One region of the Streptomyces sp. NPDC088725 genome, then DNA from elsewhere that is predicted to be linked to it. Evidence: riboswitches for the same ligand, from Rfam matches in the RefSeq annotation. Region 1 holds a riboswitch; each other region holds the start of a gene.
The links. Region 1 has a riboswitch for cyclic di-AMP ahead of ACIP6N_RS24805 (transglycosylase SLT domain-containing protein). Riboswitches for the same ligand answer to the same signal wherever they lie in the genome.
Positions count from the first base shown of each region.

Region 2: linked by a shared signal. The riboswitch ahead of ACIP6N_RS03795 (peptidoglycan DD-metalloendopeptidase family protein) and the one ahead of ACIP6N_RS24805 (transglycosylase SLT domain-containing protein) in region 1 are both predicted to bind cyclic di-AMP.
Region 3: linked by a shared signal. The riboswitch ahead of ACIP6N_RS08525 (NlpC/P60 family protein) and the one ahead of ACIP6N_RS24805 (transglycosylase SLT domain-containing protein) in region 1 are both predicted to bind cyclic di-AMP.

Region 1 is NZ_JBIVLO010000011.1:44,755-52,432, reverse strand. Features, by position in the region: gene ACIP6N_RS24810 (peptidoglycan-binding protein) at 151-1,032, opposite strand; cyclic di-AMP (ydaO/yuaA leader) riboswitch at 2,237-2,422, shown strand; gene ACIP6N_RS24805 (transglycosylase SLT domain-containing protein) at 2,427-3,230, shown strand; gene ACIP6N_RS24800 (hypothetical protein) at 3,460-4,410, shown strand; gene ACIP6N_RS24795 (hypothetical protein) at 4,430-5,089, shown strand; gene ACIP6N_RS24790 (inositol monophosphatase family protein) at 5,070-5,903, shown strand; gene ACIP6N_RS24785 (SLC13 family permease) at 5,964-7,157, opposite strand; gene ACIP6N_RS24780 (TIR domain-containing protein) at 7,252-7,678, shown strand, end outside.
Region 2 is NZ_JBIVLO010000001.1:887,453-895,130, reverse strand. Features, by position in the region: gene ACIP6N_RS03805 (carbohydrate kinase family protein) at 1-236, shown strand, start outside; gene ACIP6N_RS03800 (SGNH/GDSL hydrolase family protein) at 291-1,136, opposite strand; gene ACIP6N_RS03795 (peptidoglycan DD-metalloendopeptidase family protein) at 1,339-2,124, opposite strand; cyclic di-AMP (ydaO/yuaA leader) riboswitch at 2,128-2,316, opposite strand; gene ACIP6N_RS03790 (tyrosine-protein phosphatase) at 2,653-3,465, shown strand; gene ACIP6N_RS03785 (DUF6126 family protein) at 3,488-3,625, opposite strand; gene ACIP6N_RS03780 (helix-turn-helix domain-containing protein) at 3,649-4,263, opposite strand; gene ACIP6N_RS03775 (aspartate aminotransferase family protein) at 4,340-5,776, opposite strand; gene ACIP6N_RS03770 (hypothetical protein) at 5,773-5,907, opposite strand; gene hpnH (adenosyl-hopene transferase HpnH) at 6,065-7,084, opposite strand; gene ACIP6N_RS03760 (1-hydroxy-2-methyl-2-butenyl 4-diphosphate reductase) at 7,090-7,678, opposite strand, start outside.
Region 3 is NZ_JBIVLO010000003.1:332,014-339,691, reverse strand. Features, by position in the region: gene ACIP6N_RS08550 (PspC domain-containing protein) at 1-461, opposite strand, end outside; gene ACIP6N_RS08545 (PspC domain-containing protein) at 750-2,048, shown strand; gene ACIP6N_RS08540 (LuxR C-terminal-related transcriptional regulator) at 2,119-2,838, shown strand; gene ACIP6N_RS08535 (hypothetical protein) at 3,078-3,467, opposite strand; gene ACIP6N_RS08530 (NlpC/P60 family protein) at 3,547-4,635, opposite strand; gene ACIP6N_RS08525 (NlpC/P60 family protein) at 4,950-6,080, opposite strand; cyclic di-AMP (ydaO/yuaA leader) riboswitch at 6,088-6,243, opposite strand; gene pcrA (DNA helicase PcrA) at 6,525-7,678, shown strand, end outside.

The DNA.
Region 1 (7,678 bases):
CCTCGTCAGGCAAGTCGGAAGGCGGCAAGGCTGGTTGTACCGCAGGACGGAGGGAGGGCCGCCTTGGTGATTGTCGCGGTGCGAGGCCGATCAACGAAATCGGGCCTCCAGTCCCTTCCGTTTCACCGCGTTTCGTGGGGAAGCGCCCTGTCAGACGGCCGGCACCTTGAGCCTGTCCCAACTGGCCCGGCCCGGGATGCCGTCGGCGTCCGTCCCTGAGTAGCCGAGCTTCTTCTGCCAGGCGGCGTACGAGGTACGGTCGGCCTCCGACCAGTCAGGGCCGGGGCCCACCGCGTACTTTCCGCAGCCTTCGGCCACCAGCCGCTCGCCCATCGCCGTCACGACGGCGCTGTGTCGTCCCACCGTGAAGAACGCCGCTCCGGGGAACGGTTCGTACGTGGCCGGGGGCTGCTGCGGCGGGTTCCGGGGACCGTCCGGTTCGCCGGCCAGGCGCTCGCTGATCCGGTCGCGCATCGCGTCCATGGTGAACCCGCGCGGGTCGATCTTGCCCGGCTGCCACTCCTTGTGGCCGATCACGGAGCGGCTGCTCCAGCCATGCGCCCGGCAGAGCGCGGCGGCCGCCTTTTCGATCGCCTCCAACTGGGCTGCCGGCCACGGGTCCTCGCCGTCGCCGAGGTTGACGCACTCGAAGCCATAGAAGCGGGAATTTCCGTCGGTGTCGGCCTTGGCGACGGCGGGCAGCGCGGTTTCGCTGATCACCGCGCGCAGGACGTCGCCGTCGCCAAGGCCGGCGTGATTGGCGCGGCCCCAGCCGACCAGATGGATTGTGCCGTCCTTGGCGATCACGCCGTGGCACAGCGGGCCCGGTAAACCGTCGTAGCCGTCGTAGCACATGGTCACGGAGCTGTCGGTGCCTGACGTCACGGTGTGATGGATCATCACTCCGTTCATCGGCCCCCAGGCTCCCTGGGAGTTGCGGTTGTGCGTGCGCCAGCTCCCGTGTTCGACGACCTGCAGGCCCTCGTCGCGGAGGGCCGTGAGCAGTGTGGAGGCGGACAGTGGTGTTGCCATCGTGGGTGCTCCTTCGCGGGATGCGGTGTGCGGGTGTACGGGTAAGCGCGATGGTGTGTCGTGTGGGCCGGACGTCTGCCCGCCCCGGCTTGCGTGTCGGGTTTCCTCTTCGTGTCCTTGGTGTCGTCGGCCTCCCTGACGGCAGTCTTCGGCTTGTTGCCCTTCCGCGCGGCAGGGGCGGCCGGCGGCGTGAACCTCCGACGTGGATCTGCCACGGTTCCCTCTCTGTCTACCCGGGCCGGCGGGCGCGAAATGGGCCCGGATCCCGCCAGGGGAGCGTAGGAGCGGTCGGCCGGCGGCGTCCGTCAGCCGGGCCGGATCCTCCAGCGGCCCGGCTCCTTGGCGTGGACCTCGGGTATGGGGGCACTCGCCGTGCTGTTCGGTCGAGTTGAGCGTGACACAGGTTCTTCGGCGGCTCCCGCTCCGGCTGTCCGGACGCTCTGCGCGACGGCGCCGCCAATGCCGCGGAATTGATACCCCGCATAACTGACGGCGTATCGCGGGATGAACCGCCGAAGTGACTTCGAATTCCGCGAAACTGGTGACGCGCACCGGCCGGTTGGGCGGATCTCGGCGGTCGCGCCAGGCGCGCGCGGTCACCAAGGCGGTGACCGGGGCGACGCGGCTCCGCTGCTCCCTGCGGTGGCTCTGTTTATGGTGTTCGTTTTGCGGCGAGCCTTTGGAGTCAGCTTTCCGAGTGCGAGTGAATGCGTCACGCGGCCCGACCTCGCAGTACCGGTGCGAGCGCGCTGTGCGAAAGCGCGACGTGATGGCCTCCGAAGGGCGGCCGATGCTCCCTGCCCGTCGGCCTCGGGCTGCTCGGAGGCGTAAAGCCCCGGGGATGGCCAGGACCGTTGCCGCGCTGGGTTGACTGCCGTATCCGGCGGTTGTGAGGTGCCGGTGACCACTGCCACCCCACTACCCCTTATGGGCGTTTTGGGTGTCTTGCGCCCGAAGTTCCTGCGCGTGGCTTTCATGTCATTTATTGGGCTTTATTGCGCCTTGTGACGTGGATGGTTCCCTTGCGGCCGTGGTGTGCGTCACGTCGACGGTGTGTCCCTGGTTCTCGTCGCGTCCGTCCACTTCCCCGGCGGAGAGGGAAAGTTGAGTAAGCGGATCTTTCTCCGAAGCATTCAGGGACGGCGTAAAGATCAGAATTCGGAACTTGTTTTCTCCGGACGCTTTCGCTTACGTTCTCGTCAATCCGGATGAAGCGCCGAATCCTGCCGTCATCCGGAAACCGAACCTACTCACGTACGGCAGGAGCGGGGGACCCAGGTAAGTCGCCGATCCGAGACCCGGATCGGCTCGGGGTGAAGCCGCATTCCTTGCGGCCGGGCATCTCCAGCCCGAACCCGACAGCTCACCTCGCAGGCGACGGAGAGGAATTCTTCATGCCCACAAAGGGTAAGCACCGTCGTTCCAGAACCAGCCGTATCGCCCGGCGTCTCGTCGCCGTCGGCACGGGTGGTGCCGCGCTCGCCCTTCCGCTGGTGGTCTCGACGACCGCCAACGCGGCGCCTTCGGTACAGAGTGTCGCCGCAGCCACTCAGCCGGAGACCTCCGCGACGCAGCCGGAGACCTCTGCGACCACCTACTCCGTGGTCGCGGGTGACTCCCTTTCCAGGATCGCGGGCGCCCATTCCCTGGGCGGCGGCTGGAAGCAGCTCTACCAGGACAACCGGCAGGCCGTCGGCGACAACCCGTCGCTCATTCACCCCGGCCTCAAGCTGACCATCGGCGAGAAGGCCGAGGTGCCGGCCGCGGCCAAGTCCGCCGCCAAGCCTGCCGCCGCGTCGGAGGCTGTCCAGGTCACCCCCGCGAGCGCGTCCGCCGGTACGAGCACCCCCGCCATCCAGGCGACCGCGAAGACGTACGCGAACAACCTCGACGGCTGGATCCAGGAGTCGCTGGACATCATGGCCGAGCACGGCATCCCCGGCACCTACGACGGGATCCACCGCAACGTCATGCGCGAGTCCTCGGGCAACCCGATGGCCATCAACAACTGGGACTCCAACGCCGTGGCCGGAACGCCGTCCAAGGGTCTGCTCCAGGTCATCGACCCGACCTTCCAGGCCTACCACGTGCCCGGTACGTCCATGGACAGCTACGACCCGGTCGCCAACATCACCGCCGCCTGCAACTACGCGGCCCACAGGTACGGCTCGATCGACAACGTGAACGGTCCCTACTGACCGGTCCGCCGACCCCGATCGCACCACCCCACCGCCCCGGCCCCAGGAGATCCGCCTCCTGGGGCCGGGGCGCGTGCGTGCGCCGAGGCGACGGGCCGGCGCGCCCGCGTCCGCGGAAGTACCGGCGCGCCCCCGGACCCGCGCGCCCGCGTCCGCCGTGTCCGGGATCGTCCTGGCGGGCGGCAGAGCCTCCCCCTACCATTCAGGTCTCACGGGGGAAGGCGAAGACATGGCGCAGCGGGTAGGACGCCTGGAGAACGGCGTCGCGTGGGTGCTCAAGAACCTGGACGTGGTCATCGCCGTCGGGCTGGGGCTGACCATCGGCTTCCTGGACGTCTTCGGCGATGTCATCAGCGACGACGTCTCCTCCGGCGCGACGCTGCTGGTGCTGGGCACTCTGGCGGTCGGCTCGATGACCGAGCGGATCCGGCGCAAGTCCGACTTTCGCGAGGCATCCGCCGAGACCCGCAGAGCCCTGGAGGATCTCGCCATGGTCCGCTCCCTCTCGGGCGACCAGGTCGGCGAGGCGCTGGAGCGGGCGCGGCAGCAGACGAACCGCTGGTTCTTCAAAGGCGGTACGGGAACCTACCTGCGCGCCGTGACACTTCCCCGGTGCGTGGAGGCCGCCACCCGGCAGCGCGCACAGCTCAGCGTCAAGGTCGACATCATCAACCCCGGTGACGAAAAAGCCTGTTCGGCCTACGCGCGGTTCCGTCAGACGTTCGCTCCGCAGCGCAACCCGGCCGCCGCCGAGGCCTGGACCACCGACAGGACCCGCAAGGAGGCGTACGCCACCGTGCTGGCCGCGTGCTGGTTCCGCCAGCGGCTGGACACCCTGGAGATCAGTGTGCACCTCTCCTCCGCGGTGCCGACCCTCCGCTTCGACCTGTCCGAGACATGCCTGATCATCACCCAGGACGACCCCAGCCGCGTCAACCTCCTGGTCTCTCGGGACCAGCCGCTCTACGACTATTACGTCACCGAACTGCACCAGAGCAGGGAGCAGGCGGTCAGGCTCGATCTGCGCGACATCACGCCGCTGAGCGACGAGCCCACCGTCGACGAGGTACGCGCGGTCTTCGGAGACGTGGAACTTCCGCTCCCGGCGGTCTTCACCGACGGAGATGTCGGGGAGATTATAGAAAAGGCACTGCACGCTCAGGATCCCTACCGGAGGTGAGACGCCCCGGGCGCGGCCCATGGACTACGACTCGCTCGACCGGCTGCTCCGGCCCGGCGCGACACCGGACGCCGCCCGCGACAGCGCCGCCGGGGCACTGGCGGACATCGCCTCCGGCACAAGGGAGTTACGCGCCGTGCGGCATCCGCTCGGCTTCCTCTGCCTGCCACTGGTACGCGACGGCACACGCGGCGTCTGCGTCCACCTCTTCGAGAGCGGCGTCCCCGCCGAACCCACCGCGGCCCCGATGCACGCCCACAGTTGGGAACTGCGCAGCCTGGTCCTGTACGGACAGGTGATCAACCTTCCTGTGTGCGTGCGGGATCGGGCGCCGGAACCGACCCACCGGGTCTACGAGGTCCACAGCGAACAGTCCGGTGTGGACGAACTGCGGCCCACCTCCCGCCTGGTGCGTACCGAACCCGGGCCCGTGCACACGAGTTCCAGCGGCGACACCTACTCGGTCAGGGCCGGGGAGTTCCACGCCACCGTGGTCGCCCGCGGCGAGCCCGCCGCGACGCTGGTCCTGGGCAGATCGCTGCCGGGCCGCACCGACCTCTCCCTCGGACCGCTGCACGGCGGCGGCCACCGCACGGTGCGCAGGCTGTGCGATGCGGAGCACACCGAACGGACCGTCCGTACCGCCCTCAGGAGGGTTCATGACGAGCAGCGCGGCTGACCCGGGCGCGCGGCCGTACGCCCGTGAGCAGCAGGTGGCCGTCGAGGCGGCCGAGGAGGCGGGAGCGATGCTGCGGGCCCGTTTCCAGGGCGCGTACGCGGTGCGGACGAAGGGCGGGGACGGCGATGTCGTCACGGACCTCGACCTGGCCGCGGAGAAGCTGATCCTCGCCCGGCTCCAGACGCATTTCCCGCACGAACGGATCCTGTCCGAGGAAGCCGGACTCCTCGACGCGGCGGGTCACCGTACGTGGCTGGTGGACCCGCTGGACGGCAGCAACAACGTCGCGATCGGGCTGACCGCCTACGCGGTGGGGATCGGGCTGTGTGTCGACGGCGCGCCCGTGGTCGGGGTGGTGCACGAGCCCGTCACCGGCTCCACCTGGCGTGCCGCGCTCGGCCAGGGCGCGTACTGCGCGTCGGGCAGGCTCCACGGCCCCGCGGGGCCCGTGCCGCAGGCCGGTCCCGTCGTGGCCTGGACACAGGGTCACGCGGTGAGCCGGGACGACGAGGTCGCGGCGGAGCTGCGGCGCTCACTGGAGAGGCGTTCGCGGCGCGTGCTTCAGCTGTGGGCGCCGCTGCTGGGATGGACGATGCTGGCGCGGGGCACCATCGACGGCTTCGTCGGGTACCGCGCGGAAGGCATCGACTTCCCGCCCGGCGCGCTGCTGGCCTCCGAGACGGGTGTGGAGTTCCGGACGCTGGACGGCGGCCCCTTCCGGGTGAGCTTCGGCGGACCGGACACGGGGCGCAGCTTCGTCGCGGCGCGCGCCGAGACCCTCGGGTATCTGCTGGACGTCGTGGGGACGGCGTAACCCCCGCGGGCGCATGCGACACGGCCCACCGCACGCCTCTCCGCGCCGACCCGGCCCGGCCTACGGAAGAAGGATCAGGGCCCCCGTGGCCCCCAGCGTCGCCGTCACCGCCAGGACCAGACCGGTGAGCATGAAGCGTCCGAGCGGGATCCGCGTACCGTGCCCCCGGCAGCGTTCGAACCACAGCAGGGTCGCCAGCGAGGCCCAGGGCGTCACCAGCGGGCCCGCGTTGGTGCCGATGAGCAGCGCCAGCAACTGGTCCCGGTTCCCGGCGGGAACGGCCGCCTCACCGGCCAGGTACACGGGCAGGTTGTTGAGTACGTTGGAGAGCCCGGCACCGACCCCCGCCGAGCGGAGCATGCCGACGGCGCCGCCGTCCCGCCCCATCGCCGACGTGAGCAGCTCGTGCAGGCCGTGGGCGTTCACCGTCTCCACGACCAGGAACATGCCGGGCACCAGCACCAGCAGCCGCCAGGGGACGAGCGACAGCCGCAGCTCCGCGGACCGGCCCCGCAGGGCGAAGGCCGCCACGACGACCAGCATCGTGGTCAGCGACGCCGTCCACAGAGGTACGTCGGCGACCAGGATCGCCAGCAGGAAGCCCGCGCAGGCGAGAGCGCAGATGCGGAACAGCACCGGGTCGGCGGGCTTCAGCGGCGGCGGCGGGACGTAGACGTCGGCGCCCCGGCGGCCCCGGCGCCAGTAGAACCCCCACAGACAGGCCATCGTCGCCAGAATGGCCGCCAGCTGGGGCGCCCACATGGTGGCGGCCATCCCGCTGGGGGAGAGGCCGACCCGGTTCGCGGCCAGCAGATTCGTCAGGTTGGACACGGGAAGCAGCAGACTCGCCGTGTTGGCCAGCCAGACGGTCGTCATGGCCAGCGGCACGGCGGCGATCCCCACCCGGGTGGCCAGCGCCAGCATGACCGGAGTCAGCAGCACCGCCGTGGTGTCGAGATTCAGCGCGATGGAGGTGAGGGAGGCGAAGGCCACGCACAGCAGGAACAGACGCGCGTAGCTCCCCTTGGCCGTACGGGAGATCCAGGAGGCCACCGCGTCGAACACCTCGGCCTTCCCGGTGAGTTCGGCCATGACGATCACCGTGGCGAGGAAGGCGAGCAGCGGCGCGATACGCGTCATCGCGTCCCCGGCGGGACGGGTCGGCAGCAGGCCCGTGGCCAGGAAGACGAGCCCGCACAGGAGCAGCCCGGCGGCCAGCCAGTCCAGCGGATGCAGGCGTTTGAGGATTCGCACGCCTGACAGGGTCGCACACGGCCTCGGGGAGGCAGCGGGGTGTGAGGGGCCCGTTTGCCGTGTCCGTCAGGGACAACGCTCCTACGATGGAGCCATGAGGACAGACGGGGAACTCGGCGGCCGTGCGGACGACTTGAATTTCTTCATCAGCTACTCCCCGGCCGACGAGCAATGGGCCTCCTGGATCGCCTGGACCCTGGAAGAAGCCGGCTACCGCACGGTGATCCAGGCCTGGGACTTCGTCGCGGGCACCAACTTCATCGACTTCATGGACCGCGGTGTCAGCGAGTCCACCGCCGTCGTCGCCGTCCTCTCCCAGCACTACGGGCGCTCCACGTACGGCCGGATGGAATGGCAGGCCGCGCTGCGCGCCGAGCCCGAGGAGCCGGAGCGCAAGCTGCTCACGGTGCGCGTCGAGGACACCCCCCTCGAAGGTCTGCTCGCCACCATCACCTACGTCGACCTCGTCGGAGTCACGGACGCCGACGCGGCGCGCGACCTGCTGCTCACCCGCGTGGGGC
Region 2 (7,678 bases), on a different contig from region 1:
AACGGGAGGGCAGCCGTACGCCCCGTCCGATTCAGGCGACCGTCCCGCCGGGCCCCGTCGTGGACTCCAACGGCGCGGGGGACGCGTACCTCTGCGGTTTCCTCTACGGGAGGCTCGCGGGCCGGGACCTGGAGGAGTGCGCGCGGCTCGGGGCGCTGGCGGGCGCGTACGCGTGCACCGGCGAGGGCAGCGCGGCGCAGATCGGCCTCGACGGCCTCCTCGCGCACACGGTCTGACCGGCGCCCCTGCCGGACGCCGGGAGCGGCGGCCCGGCGCGGGCAGCGGTGGCGTCAGTGTTCCAGGGGCAGCAGATCGGGACGCTTGGCCGCGCGGTGGTCACCGGACGACTCGCCGCGCAGCCGCCGGCCGATCCAGGGCACCAGATGCTCCCTGGCCCAGTGGATGTCGTCGCGACGCTCCTCGAACGTGCCGCGCGCCGGCAGCGGCGGCCACGGCTGGTCGGGGTCCGCGGGTACGTCGACGCCGAGCACCTGGGCGGCGCGCAGCGCCACGCGGGTGTGCCCCTCGGGCGACAGGTGCAGCCGGTCGCCCTCCCAGGCGCGCCGGTCCTGCACGGACTTCAGCGACCAGAGGTCGAGGACGGGGCAGTCGTAGCGGTCGGCGATGGCCCGCACATGGGCGGTGTACGTGGCGATCTTGCCGCGCAGACGACGCAGGACGGGCACGCCGCGGGTGTCGAAGCCGGTGGTCACCATGACCGTGCCGACGACGCCGGTGAGGTCGGCGACGGCGCGCTCCAGGCGCTCGGCGACGTCGTCGGGGTCGGTGCCGGGGCGGATGATGTCGTTGCCGCCCGCGCAGAAGGTCACCAGGTCCGGTGCGAGTTCCATCGCTCGCGGAACCTGCTCGGCGACGATCTGGTCGAGGAGCCTGCCGCGTACGGCGAGATTGGCGTACCGGAAGTCGCCGTGCACCGTGTCGTCGCCGTGCGCGGTGTTGTGCGCCGGGTCGCCGGTGACCGGCAGTTGGTCGGCGAGCAGGACCGCGAGCCGGTCGGCCCAGCCGACATAGAGACCGTCGGGTCCCGGGTCGCCCACTCCCTCGGTGAAGCTGTCGCCGATCGCCGCGTACGACCCGAATACGCCTTCTCTTCTTGATCTCTCATCGTTGAACACAGCTGAGGATTTTGCTCCCGCGCGTGTGACCTACGCGACCGTAAGGAAGGGTTGACGGCGGGTGAGATATACCATCGGTCAAGTTTCGGCCAAACGGGAATAGCCACCGCCCGGCATTTCCGCTGCCGGGCGGTGGCTTGTCCTCGCCTGTTCAGACGCCGGGCTTCGGGCGTCGGGCGTCAGGCGTCAGAGATCGACCGATTCAGACAGTGACGCCGTGGGCGCGCAGGTACGCCACCGGGTCGATGTCCGAGCCGTAGTCCGGTCCGGTCCTGACCTCGAAGTGCAGGTGCGGTCCCGTGACGTTGCCGGTCGCGCCGGAGATGCCGATCTGCTGTCCCGCGCCGACGGTCTGTCCCGCGGAGACACCGATCGAGGTCATGTGGGCGTACTGCGAGTACGTGCCGTCCGGGTGCTGGATGACGACCTGATTGCCGTACGAGCCGCCCCAGCCGGCGGTGACGACGGTACCCGCGCCGATCGCCTTGATGGGGGTGCCGGACGGAACCACGAAGTCCACACCGGTGTGGTAGCCACTGGCCCAGCTGCTGCCCGCCTGGTGGTACGGCGTGCCGATCGCGTCGATGGCGACCGGGAGGTTGAAGGCGGGAGCGGCGGCCTTCTTGACCGCGGGGGCCTCCGGAGCGGCGGTCGCCGCAGCCGCGCCGACGGCCAGCTTGAGACCGGGGCGGATCACCGACGGGTCGGCGCCGACGGCCGGGCGGTTGTCGGCGTAGAGCTTCTGCCAGCCACCGGCGACGTGCTGGTCTCGCGCGATCTTGGACAGCGTGTCGCCGGAGACCACCGAGTAGGTCTTCGCGGTCTGGGCGGCGGCGACGGTCTGCGTGGGCGTCGCCTTCTCGGCGGCGTGCGCGCCGGTGGCACCGATGAGCGGAAGCGCGAGGGCGGCGCCACCCGCGCTGACGGCGATGATTCCGCGTCTGATCGAACGGGACATGGGACGGCGGTGCTTACCCTTTGCGGGCATGACGAATTTCCTCTCCGGCGCCTGCGAGGTGAGCTGTCGGGTTCGAGCTGGAGTTGCCCGGTCGCGCTGTCGCGCGACTTCACCCCGAGCCGTCCGGACGAGCCGGTTCGGCGTACTACCTGGGTCCCCCGCTCCTGCCACACGTGGGTGGATGGAATTCCGGGCGGCGGCAGGATTCGGCGTTCCGCTCGGACAAATGGTGACCGTAAGCGAGCGAACCGGCGGGAACAAGCCCGTGTATTCCCGCCGGCAATACACGCTCCGATATTTCCCGGGATTAGCGGTCACCCTCCGTGGATTAAGGATCTTCGTTTTCCATAGGACGCAGGAATTCCGCTTCGCCGCACCGCCACGGACCGTCACGAATATGATCCCGCTCACGAGGCACAAACCCATCCGCCCATTTATGGGGACAGGTTGCAATCAAACGAACAATACGGACAGATTAGTCTGGTGATCATGTCGTAGGGTCAGAGCCCGCCACCGTCGGCGAGCAGCGCCGGCGGCTGATCCGGAGGAGCAGCTCCCATGACGCAGCACCTGCCGCACGTCCCGCCGACAGAGCCCGGACTGACCGGCGTGCGTAATTTCCGCGACGTGGGCGGACTGCCGACCACCGACGGCCGGGTTGTGCGGCAGGGCCGTCTCTTCCGCAGCGGCCACCTCGCCAACGCGACCGCGGCCGACGCCGCTGCGCTGTCCGCGCTGGGTCTCCACACGATCTTCGACTTCCGTAACGCGGCCGACCTCAAGCTCGACGGCAGGGACGTCGAGCTGCCCGGCGTACGCCATGTGAACATCCCGCTCTCCGACCCGGCCCACGGCGCGGAGTTCTGGCGGATGATCCGGCACGGCGACCTCGACCAGCTGCGCGCGCTGCTCTCGGACGGCAAGGCGGCCGCGCGGATGACGGAGTCGTACCGGTCGGTCATCACGGACCGCACCGCCGAGCACAGCCGGGTGCTGCACGCCCTCGCCGAGGACAGCGTCCCCGCGCTGATGCACTGCGCGGCGGGCAAGGACAGGGCGGGGGTTTCCGTCGCGGTGACGCTGCTCGCCGTGGGGGTCGAGCCCGGGGCCGTCGAGGCGGACTATCTGAAGTCGAACGCCCCGGCCCACCGCTACCTGGTCCGCCGCAGCGACACCTCGCCCGCCGGCACGTCCGACGAGGTGATGGAGCTGCTCAGCCCGCTCTTCGACGCGCGCGCCGAGTATCTCGCCGCCGCCTTCGAGACCATCGAGCAGACGTGGGGAACCACCGAGCGCTATCTGGCCGAGGGCCTGGGACTCACCCCCCAGACCCTGGAGAAGCTGCGCGGCAGCCTCCTCGACGGCGCGTGACAAGGAGCGGCGACGACCGGCGCTACTGGCTGCGCGAGCCCACGAGGAAGAGCACGTAGAGGAATCCGGCGAAGAGGTGCCCCGCCACCAGATAGGCGAAGAGCCGGACGACCAGTCCCCGGGGGAGCGTCCATTCTCTGCGGACTCGGTTCTCTGACATGAGAGCGGACCTTTCCCGGCGGTTCAGCCGCGACGGCGCCCGCCGCCGAGACACAGCTCGGCGGCGGGGCTCTGCAGCAGGGTGTGGACGAAGAGCAGGTGCGTCGCGCCGGGCCCGGCCGCGGCGATGCGGTGCGGGGTGAGCGAGTCGAAGTGCGCGCTGTCGCCGGGGTCGAGCAGATGGACGGCGTCCCCGAGGCCCAGCCTCAGCCGCCCTTCCAGGACGTAGAGCCATTCCTCTCCCGCGTGCACCCGGACGAGATCGCCCTGCGCCCCGTACGGGATACGGACCCGCAGCGGCTGCATCGCACGACCCGCGCCGCTGCCTGCCTGGTGATAGGTCCAGCCGTCGGCCTCGACGGCCTCCATGCGCCCGGCGCGGATGATCGGGTCGCGTTCCGGGGGGACTTCGCCGAGCAGTTCGGAGACCGTCGTACTGTAGACCCGGGCCAGCGCCAGCAGCATGGGCAGCGAGGGCTGCCTGCGCCCTGTCTCCAGCCGGGAGAGATGCGCCGGGGAGAGCCCGGCGCGCTGGGCGGCCGCCTCAAGGGTGAGACGGCGGCCTCGGCGCAGTTCGCGCAGGCGGGGCGCGACCTCGGGCAGCTCGTCGGCCGCCCCTCCTTCGGCAGAAGTACTCATGCCTCCATTGCGCCAGGTCATTTCCTCCGGGGCAAATCAATTGCCCCGGAGGCAAAAAAGCTTCCCGCAGGCTCCGCTACCGGTTCGCGACGGCCTGCTTCACCAGCGTCTTGCCGAAGTCCCACATCAGCCCGCCACCGCCGTGCGCGTCGTCCATGACCGCGGTGAACGCGTCCACGAACCGGTCCACCTCGCGCTCGCCGATCGTCAGCGGCGGGATCAGTTTGATCACCTCCAGGAAGTCACCGGAGACCTGGGTGAGGATGCGGTGCTTCTGGAGCAGCGGGACGACCACCATCTGCGCGAAGAGCCCCTTGCGCGCGGCCTGGAGCATGGTCCAGCGGCTGCGGAGCTTGAGCGAGTCCGGCCTGCCGAACTCGATACCGACCATCAGACCGCGGCCGCGTACCTCGTGCAGCAGCTCGTAGCGCGGAACGAGCGCGGCCAGCCGTGTCCTGAGCAGATCTCCCGTCGCCCGCGCGCTGGCGACGGTCTCCTCGTCCTCCATCACCGACAGGACGGCGAGACCGGCCGCCATGGCCTGGGCGTTGGAGCCGAAGCTCGCCGAGTGGACCAGTACGCGGTCCATCGAGGAGTAGACCTTCTTGAAGATCCAGTCCTTGCCGAGGGTCGCGCCGACGGGCACGTACCCGCCGGAGAGGGCCTTGGCCACGCAGACGAGGTCCGGCTCTACCCCGGCCTCGTGCTGGTACGCGTAGAAGTCACCGGTCCTGCCGAGCCCGGTCTGCACCTCGTCGGCGATGAGCAGCGCCTTGTGCCGGTGCAGCAGCTCCTGTGCGGCGAGCAGGAAGCCGGGCGGCGTCTCGTGCACGCCCTTGCCCTGGATCGGCTCCACGACGAATCCCGCCACGTCGCCGCGTTTCAGCTCCCTCTCCAGCGCGCCGAGGTCGCCGAGCGCGATGGCCGTGTCGGGCAGCAGGGGCGCGAAGCCGTCCCGGAAGCTGTCCTCGCCGTTGACGGACAGCGATCCGGTGGTGAGTCCGTGGAAGGCGTGATCGGCGTAGAGGATCCTGGGCCTGCCGGTGGCGTAGCGGGCGAACTTCAGCGCGGTCTCGACCGCTTCGGTGCCGCTGTTGCCGAAGAAGACCCGGTCGAGATGGGGGCTGTGGGACAGCAGCTTCTCGGCGAGCAGTCCCGGCAACGGCGGGCAGTCGAAGCGGGTGAGGTCGGCGAGCGAGGCGTCGAGCACGTCGTGGAGTGCCTTGCGTACGACGGGGTGGTGCCGGCCGAGCCCCATCACACCGAAGCCGGCCAGCATGTCCAGGTAGTCGTTGCCGTCCTCGTCCCAGAAGTAGGCGCCTTCCGCTCGCTCGTAGACCCGGTCGAAACCGATGGTGTGGAGCATCCGCGGAAGCTGGTGGTTGAGGTGTCTGGTGTGCAGCTCGTAGCGCTCGGCCCCGCGCTCCGCGAGGAGCCGCGTGAGGTCGAAGCCTTCCGGTTCGTCGAGCGCTTCGGCCGATCGGTGCGAAGCGGGCTCCGTGGGAGGGGTCATTCCGTGCTCTCCTTGTGTGCCGGGGCGGCACTGACGCGTCCTGCGATCTCCACCGGAGTGAGGCCGGTGCGGGCCACCTCACTCCGTTCGGCAGGGGCCCGGAACTGCTCGGGGATGTCCAGGACCGACACGGCGGGCCCCTCTCGGAATCCTCATCGGCTCAGCCTCCCGGGCACCTGCTCCACCGGCGCCGACGCCGAGCCGCCGATCGCCGCGGGCCCGGGTGTGGGACCCGGGCCCGCGGCAGCGGGGAGCACGTGCACGACGGGCTCCCCGGCGGTCAGGTCGTCACCGTGTTCCGGCGACCGTCTCCCGGGCCGCGCGGATGGTCTCCTTGAGGGAGCCCATGGTGGCGAGGACGGCGGTCGGCTCGTAGCCGCAGTGCGCCATGCAGTTGGCGCAGCGGTCGTCCTTGCCGCGGCCGTACTTGCTCCAGTCCGTCTCGTCGATGAGCTTCTTGTACGTCGTGACGTACCCGTCGGCCATCAGGTAGCAGGGGCGCTGCCATCCGAAGAGCGAGTAGTTGGGAATGGCCCACGCCGTGCAGGGGAAGTCGGCCTTGCCTTCGAGGAAGTCGAGGAAGAGCGGCGAGTGGTTGAGGCGCCACCGGCGCCTGTTGCCACCGCTGAACGCCTTCTTGAACAGCTCCCTGGTCTGCTCGACCCCCAGGAAGTGCTCCTGGTCGGGGGCCTTTTCGTAGGCGTAGGCGGGCGACAGCATCATCTCGTCCACGTGCAGTTCGTCGTTGAGGTAGTTCAGTACCTCGATGATGTTCTGCGGGGTGTCCGTGTTGAAGAAGGTCGAGTTGGTGGTCACCCGGAAACCGCGCTTCTTGGCCTCCTTGATGGCGGCCACGGCTTCGTCGAACACCCCCTCCTTCGCGACGGATTCGTCGTGCCGCTCGCGCAGCCCGTCGATGTGCACCGTGAAGGTGAAGTACGGCGAGGGGGTGAACTTCTCGAGCTTCTTGCGCAGCAGCATGGCATTGGTGCACAGGAAGACGTACTTCCTCTTGGCCACCAGCTGCCGCACGATCTCATCGATCTGAGGGTGCATCAGCGGCTCGCCGCCGGCGATGGAGACCATGGGTGCGCCGGATTCCAGCACGGCCCCGACCGCCTGGGCAACGGGCATCCGCTGCTTCAGAATGCCGGCCGGGTGCTGGATCTTGCCGCAGCCCTCACATTTCAGATTGCACGCGAACAGCGGTTCAAGCTCGACAATAAGCGGAAACTTCTCGCGCTTACGGAGCTTCTGTTCGACGAGGTACGTCCCGACCCTGATGGTCTGGCGGAGCGGCATGGCCATCTAGCTCACCTCCTGGGGAGCAGCAAAGAACGGTGCCATTCATAGAAAGCCGGCAGGACGGCACGGAGTACACGGAAGGCCGATATTCCACCGCGCACCGTGCCGATTCGGACGAGCTCATGCTCTGGGGCGTCGACGACCACCCGGACGGCCGCAACCGGCCGTGGCCCGGCGCTCAGAGCGCTTCGGAGCGTGGCGGCGGATTCCATGTCCACCGCGATGGCACCCGTGGTGCGCAGTGCGGCCCGTTCCTGGCCGCGTACAACATGGTCCGAGCCGGTCATGGGACCGGTGTGGACCGTGTGTCCGGGCACGGCCCGGGTCAGCGCGTCGACGAGCAGGCCGGTGCCCGTACAGGGCGTGGAGCCGTGCGGGCCCCGGGTCTCCTCGGCGACGATCAGATCTCCCGGGTTCATCCCGGGGATCAGCCCGGCACAGAAACCGGACGCGAGTACGGCCGCGTCCCTGTTCCGGGCCTCTCCGAGCGCGCGCGTCACCGCGTGCTCGGCGTTCTTGGGGCCCATGCCCGTACGGACGACGGTCACGGGCCCGGCCGCGCCGCCGCCGTTGCCGCGCAGGGCGAACCGCTCGATG
Region 3 (7,678 bases), on a different contig from region 1:
CGGCGCTGCGACCAGACGGCGGAACCGACGACGGCGACCGTGAGCATCGCGGCGAAGCCGAGCGTGCCGCCGTCGCCCAGCATGGACAGGAAGAGCCCACAGCCGATCAGGGCGAGCAGGATGGCGATGAGCGAGGAGCCGTCCACGCGACCCGTCAGCATCCTGCGGGCCTCGTTCTCCTCCTCGCCCTCCAGCGGTATCAGCAGCCAGGCGAAGCCGTAGAAGATCAGCCCGATACCGCCGGTCACGGTGAGCACGCCGATGACGATCCGGAAGATCACCGGGTCGATGTCGCAGTACCGCCCGAGCCCGCCGCACACCCCGGCCACCACCTTCTGCCGCGGGCTCCGCAGCAGCGCGGGCCGCGTGCCGCCGCCGGAGCCGCCGTCGCTCGCGCCCGGCGGCGGTACGGCGGTGGCACCGGCCGGTTCCGGCGGCGACTGGCGAGGGGGCTGAGTCATGTGTCCATGGTGACGGGCTCGGTGTCACGGCTCCACCTGCGGCGACCCTGGCTGGTCCCTGATATTGGCCCTCGCCGTCCCTGAGAAGACCGCAGTTGCCCGGAGTCGGTCGCAGTAAGTACTGGGGTGTCCCACGGCCTCCTTCGGCTCACCGGGCCGCTCGTCCCGCACCGCGGGCCACCCGTCGCTCAGGCGGAGGCCCCGCCGTCACCTCAGGGTCGGGTCAGGGGCGGATCAGGGTGGTGACCCTGATGTGCCCGGCTGTCCCCGCGTGTGACCATCGTTGGCATGCCAGCCGCCACGCACCGCGCCGCCGCGACCTCCTCCCGCGCTGCGGCGCCGGAGGAGGAACCGCTGCGCAAGCTGTACCGCAGCGCGGACGGCCGGCTCTTCGGAGGGGTCGCGCGCGGGCTCGCCGGGCATCTCGGGCTGCCGGTCATCTGGGTCCGCCTGATCTTCCTCGGCCTCTTCTTCGCCCAGGGGCTCGGTGCGCTGCTGTACGCCGTCTTCTGGGTCGTCGTCCCGCTGGGCATCGGCGGCACAGCGGCCGAGCCACGCTCCCTCTTCGAGATCAGCGCGGACGGCAGACGCCGGCTGCGCAAGCCCGACAAGGGCCAGCTCTTCGCGGTGGTGGCGCTGGCGGCCGGCGCCGCGACCTTCATCGGCAACGTCAACCTGGGCCGGGATCACGCCGACCGCTACATCTGGCCGATGCTGCTGATCGGCGCGGGCGTCGTCCTGGTCTGGCGGCAGGCGGACAACGCGAGGCGGGCCCGCTGGACCGAGGCCGGCGGACACCGCAGGACGCTGCAACTGGCCCGTGGGCTGGCGGGCGTGGCGCTGGTCGGCCTCGGGCTGACCGTCTTCGTGGTGGTACGCGGCTCGGCGGCCCAGTTCGGCAATGTTCTGACGGCCGCGATCGCCGTGGTGGCCGGCGTCGCGCTGCTGGTCGGCCCCTGGCTCGTACGGATGACCCAGGACCTCTCCGAGGAGCGGCTGATGCGTATCCGCGCCCAGGAGCGTGCCGAGGTGGCCGCCCATGTCCATGACTCCGTCCTGCACACGCTCACCCTGATCCAGCGCAGCGCGGACGACGGCGGCGAGGTCCGCCGCCTGGCCCGCGCGCAGGAGCGCGAGTTGCGCGCCTGGCTCTACCGGCCGGAGGGCACGGGCAAGGACGAGGCACAGGAGCCCGACACGCTCGCGGAGGCGGTGAAGAAGACGGCGGCCGAGGTGGAGGACTACCACGGCGTGCCGATCGAGGTCGTGGTCGTCGGCGACTGCCCGCTGGACGAGCAGCTGACCGCGCAGACGCAGGCCGCGCGCGAGGCGATGGTCAACGCCGCCAAGTACGGTGGCGCGGGAGGCGCGGTGCAGGTGTACGCGGAGGTCGAGGGCCGCACGGTCTTCATCTCCGTACGCGACCGTGGCCCCGGCTTCGATCTGGACGCGGTGCCGCACGACCGGATGGGGGTCCGGGAGTCGATCATTGGCAGGATGCAGCGCAACGGCGGCACGGCGCGGCTGCGTTCGGTGCCGGACGGCGGCACCGAAGTCGAGCTGGAGATGGACAGGGCCGGCGAATGACGGCGCTGTCGGAGGCAGACCGGCGGGGCGACCCGTCCCACGAGGGTGACGAGTGCGAGGGGCACAGAGCATGAGCGAGGAAGCGCAGACCGAGGGCACTCCCGCGACGGGCGGCGACGCCGGCGGAGACCGCCGCGTCCGCGTCGTCCTCGTCGACGACCACCGGATGTTCCGTACCGGCGTACGGGCCGAGATCGGCCGCACGGAAGAGACGGGCGTCGAGGTCGTGGGCGAGGCCGCCGACGTCGACGAGGCGGTCGCGGTCATCACGGCGACCCGCCCCGAGGTCGTCCTGCTCGACGTCCATCTGCCGGGCGGGGGCGGCGTCGAGGTACTGCGCCGCTGCGCCCCGCTGATGGCGGGCGGCGAGAACCCGGTCCGGTTCCTGGCGCTCTCGGTCTCCGACGCGGCGGAGGACGTCATCGGAGTGATCAGGGGCGGCGCCCGCGGCTACGTCACCAAGACGATCACCGGCACGGACCTGGTCGCCTCGGTCTTCCGGGTCCAGGAGGGCGACGCGGTGTTCTCCCCACGCCTCGCCGGCTTCGTCCTGGACGCCTTCGCGTCGACGGACGCGCCACCGGTGGACGAGGACATGGACCGGCTCACGCAGCGGGAGCGGGAGGTACTGCGGCTGATCGCGCGTGGGTACGCGTACAAGGAGATCGCGAAACAGCTGTTCATCTCCGTGAAGACGGTCGAATCACACGTCTCGGCGGTCCTGCGCAAACTCCAGCTCTCCAACCGCCACGAACTGACCCGCTGGGCGACGGCGCGCCGGCTGGTCTGACACCGGCAGACGGGTAATCAGCAGCGGCAGCGGGTCCGCCGGATACGCGGGCTCCGAACGGTCGTCACCGGAGGCGAACATGATGAGCGCGCGGCCGGAACACAACGGGGCAGTTTGCAAAGCGGTCGGGGTGCGAGCCGGGCGTGGGAGTGCGAATCCCGGTGAGGAACCGGCACACTGCCACCCCACAGTGACCAGTGGTCCGGAACAGCACTCGCGGACGGCGTGGCCCATCCGCGTCACGCGCACTTCCACCGCGTCACATAGGGCCGTTCGTGGGCGTCCAGGAGTACGCCCCTGATGCATTCGCCCGGTGCCGTGTCCAGCGTGCCGGTCAGCTGGGCGGTGCCGTGGTGGATTCTGGCCGTGCCGAACCAGTCGGGGAACGCGGTGATCCGGTTGTCCTTGCGCTGGTAGCCGAGCCGGACCTCGGCGCCCCCGGGATCGCCGGGGCGCCGCAGGTAGCGGATGGTGAAGGCGCCGGCGCCGCCGATCGGGCCGTCGATGCAGAGCCGGCCGTTGGAGAGGTCGCCGCATCCCTTCGGGGTCATGCCGACGGGCGCCAGGACGAACGCGGCGCCGACGGCCAGTCCGGCGCCGATCAGTCTGACGGCGGTGGCTCGTCTCATGGCGATCCCTTCGCGGGCCGGCGGTGTGCAGCCATCGTGACCCGCGGAAGGGGACGCGGCATCCCGGGACGGCGGGGAATCAGGCCGGACGGGCCGCGCCGACGAAGGGCATCTGGTCGATCGGAGCGATCCTGACCGGGGCGCCCGGGCGCGGAGCGTGGATCATCCGGCCGCCGCCGACGTAGATCCCGACATGGCTGACGCCCGAGTAGAAGAACACCAGATCGCCCGGCGCGAGCTGTTCGCGTGACACGCGCTGACCCGCGTTGATCTGGGTGTACGACGTCCGCGGGAGCGACACACCGGCGGCGCGCCAGGCCGCCTGGGTCAGCCCCGAGCAGTCGAAGGAGTCGGGGCCCGTGGCGCCCCAGACGTACGGCTTGCCGAGTGCTCCGTACGCGAACGACACCGCCGCGGCGGCACGTGAGGTGGGCGCCCGTAGCCCGCCGCCCGGTGCCGGCGCCTGCTCGGCGGCCCGCAGCGCGTCGCGGGACAGGGAGCGGTCGGCGCGGGACGCGACCGTACCGCCGGCCTGCTCCTGCGCGTACCGCGCGCGCTGCGCGGCGGTGAGCTGGGAGAGGAGCTTCTTCGCGGCGTCGAGCTTCTTCTGGATGCTCGCCTTGTACGCGGCCAGCTCGGTCTGGCGGGCCTTGAGGTCGGCGAGCCGGTCGTCGGCGCTGGTGTGCAATTGGGAGATCCGGGCCAGTTCCTTGCGCATACCGGAGATCGTGTCGGCCTGGCGCGACCCGGCACGTTCGGCGAGCGCCGCGCCCTCCAGAAAGTGTTCGGGGCTGGACGACAGCGCGAGCTGGATGGCAGGGTCGAGGCCGCCGGCGCGGTACTGCGCGGCGGCGATCGAACCGAGCGCGTTGCGCGAGGCGTTGAGCCGGTCCGTGCGGCGAGCGGCCTCGTCACGCAGCGCGTTCAGCGCCGTACGGGCCTCGTCGGCCTTCTCCTTCGCCCCGTCGTACTTGTCCGTGGCGGCCTCCGCCTGCTCGTACAGGGTGTTGACCTTGGCCTTGACCTGGGCGGCGGTCAGGCGGGGCCCGGCCTGTACGGGGCCGCTCGACGCGGCGGCGGTCACAGCTCCCGCGAGCGCGAGGGTGGCAGCGGTGCGGCTCGCCGGTCCGGCGAGCAGGCGCTGTTTACGTTTTCGGTGCGCGGCCACGGGGCGTCCACTTCCTTCGGGGAGATGGCGGCCGACGGCTGTCCTGGTACGTGGACGGCGGGGAGGAGTCGGCCACCTCGTGAAGGACCGTAAGGGGCGCGATCACGAGGCGCGCCCGGCTGGCCGCTATTGCCCAAAGGTGGACGGAGAGGAGCGGTTTACGATCACCGCGACCATGCCGAAGTCACTCCGCACGGCGGGACCTGACCGTTACGGACGACGGCCCGCCACACGGAGCAGGCGCGTGGCCTGCGCCTTCGCCCCTGTCCCTCGTCCGCTGCCAACAGGAACCTCAGCCTCAGGCCGGGCGAACCTCAGGCCGGGCGGACACTTCCGTAGATCGGCATGTAGTAGATCGACTCCTCGCGGACATTCGCCCCCGGCTTCGGTGCGTGGATCATCATTCCGTCGCCTATGTAGATGCCGACATGGCTGATGTCGTCGTAAAAGAAGACCAGGTCTCCAGGGAGCAGATCGGCCGTCGCGATGCGCGTGCCGACATTCACCTGGTCCCAGGTGGTGCGTGGCAGTTCCACGCCCGCCGCCCGCCAGGCCGCCTGGGTCAGGCCCGAACAGTCGTACGAGCTGGGTCCCGTCGCGCCCCAGACGTACGGCTTGCCCAGCTGGGCGCGGGCGAAGGCGAGTACCTTCCCGGCCTGGCCGGAGTTCGAGCCGGCCGGCGTGCCCGTGCCGCCGCCCGTGCCCGTGCCGCTGCCCGGCGGCTTCGACTGCTTCTGCCGCTCCGCCTCCGCCTTGGCCTTCGCTTCCGCCTGCTTCCTGGCCTTCTCCTGCTTCTCGCGCTCCAGCGCGGCCAGCCGCGCCTTCTCCTCCGCTGTCAGCTCCGACAGCAGGGCGCGCGCCTCGCCCAGCTTCGTCTGGACGCTCTGCTTGCTGGTGCGCAGCGTGCTCTGGGAGGCGGTGAGCGACGCGAGGCTCTTCGTCGCCTGCGCGCGCTTTTTACCGGCGGCCGCCTGCTGGGTCTGGAAGTCGGTGACCGCGTCGCGCTGGTGCGCCGTCATCCGGTGCATCAGCTGAGTCTGGTCGAAGTACGCCTGCGGGCTGTCGGCGAACATCAGGGCCGCGGTCGGGCCGACGGTGCCCTCCCGGTACTGCGCCGCCGCGTACGTGCCCAGCGCGCGCCGGGCCTCGTTCAGCTTGTCCGCGCGCCTGGCGACCTCGTCGAGGAGCTGGTCGAGGTCCTTCTTCTGCTTGTCCGTGGACTCTTTCGCCTTGTTGTACCGCTCCGTCGCGGAACCGGCCTCGCGGTACAGGTCGTCTACCTTCTTCCGCACCTCTTCTATGGACGGCTTCGGCCGCGCGGGCGCGGCGTTGGCGCTCTGTGCCGAGAGCAGCGTGACCGAGGCGAGGGCGGCCGTCGTGAGACCGAGCGCGGGGGAGCTGGACCGTACACCGTTACGGGTGCGCGGCTTGCGATGCGATGCCAAGGCCGGCATCTCCTTCCGTGGACCGCCTACCGGGTTAGCTGTCGGGTTCGGGCTCGGTGGAACGGAAGGCTGCCCTACGGGCCTGGGACGTGCGGCCCGATTCACCCCGGTCGTGCGAGTGGGTCCCCGGTTCCGGATCTCCGCACGTCGGCAGGGCTTCCCTGCGGAAGCGCTTCGGTACGGAACCCCGGATTCGGCGCGGGCAGCCCGTTTGGCGTCGGTCGCCGTTGGGGTACGGGGTGCCTGTTCGAGCACGCTAACCACTTCGTGGTGCTGCTGTGAAGGTTGATGTGCGATATGCCCGATACATTTTCGTGACCTTCGCGGATGCGGTGGCTGCTGGGCACGCTCCGTGATCACCTGGAGAGGATTCCGGCGTCCGGGGCAGGGCGTTTCGGACGTCGGCTGCCCGCTGTCAGTGGAGCGGCCTAGACTCTGAAGGCGATGAGCAGCCTCTTTGATGACAGTTTCCTGGCGGACCTCCAGCCCTCCGGCGAGGAGCACCCGCCGCCGCCCGAGGACACCGAGCCTGAGCAGGTGCCCGACGATCTCTTCGAGGGAGCGTTCCACGTGCCCGCGGCCCGGGATCCGTACCACCGCGACGGCGCCCCGCGCACCGTCGTCAATCCGGTGGCGCTGCTCGACGGGCTGAACGACGAGCAGCGCGCCGCCGTCGTGCACACCGGATCGCCGCTGCTCATCGTCGCCGGGGCCGGTTCCGGCAAGACGCGCGTGCTGACTCACCGGATCGCTCATCTGCTGGGCACGCGCCGCGTGCACCCCGGCGAAATACTGGCGATCACCTTCACCAACAAGGCCGCCGGCGAGATGAAGGAGCGCGTCGAGCAGCTGGTCGGCCCGCGTGCCAGCGCCATGTGGGTGATGACCTTCCACAGCGCCTGCGTACGGATCCTGCGGCGCGAGTCGAAGAAGCTCGGTTTCACGTCCTCGTTCTCGATCTATGACGCGGCCGATTCCAAGCGGCTCATGGCCCTGGTCTGCCGTGATCTGGAGCTGGACCCCAAGCGGTATCCGCCGAAGTCCTTCAGCGCCAAGATCTCGAATCTGAAGAACGAGCTGATCGACGAGGAGACCTTCACCGGCCAGGCCATCGACGGCTTCGAGAAGACCGTCGCCGAGGCCTACCGGATGTACCAGGCACGGCTGCGCGAGGCCAACGCGCTGGATTTCGACGACATCATCATGACCACCGTCCACCTGCTCCAGGCGTTCCCGGATGTCGCCGAGCACTACCGGCGGCGCTTCCGGCACGTCCTGGTGGACGAGTACCAGGACACCAACCACGCCCAGTACACGCTCGTACGTGAGCTGGTGGGCCCCTCCGGCGAGGACCAGGACCCCGCCGAGCTGTGTGTCGTCGGCGACGCCGACCAGTCGATCTACGCGTTCCGCGGCGCCACCATCCGCAACATCCTCCAGTTCGAGGAGGACTACCCGAACGCGACGACGATCCTGCTGGAGCAGAACTACCGCTCCACGCAGACGATCCTCAGCGCGGCCAACGCGGTCATCGAGCGCAACGAGAGCCGCCGCCCCAAGAACCTGTGGACCAACGCCGGCACCGGCGCGCAGATCAC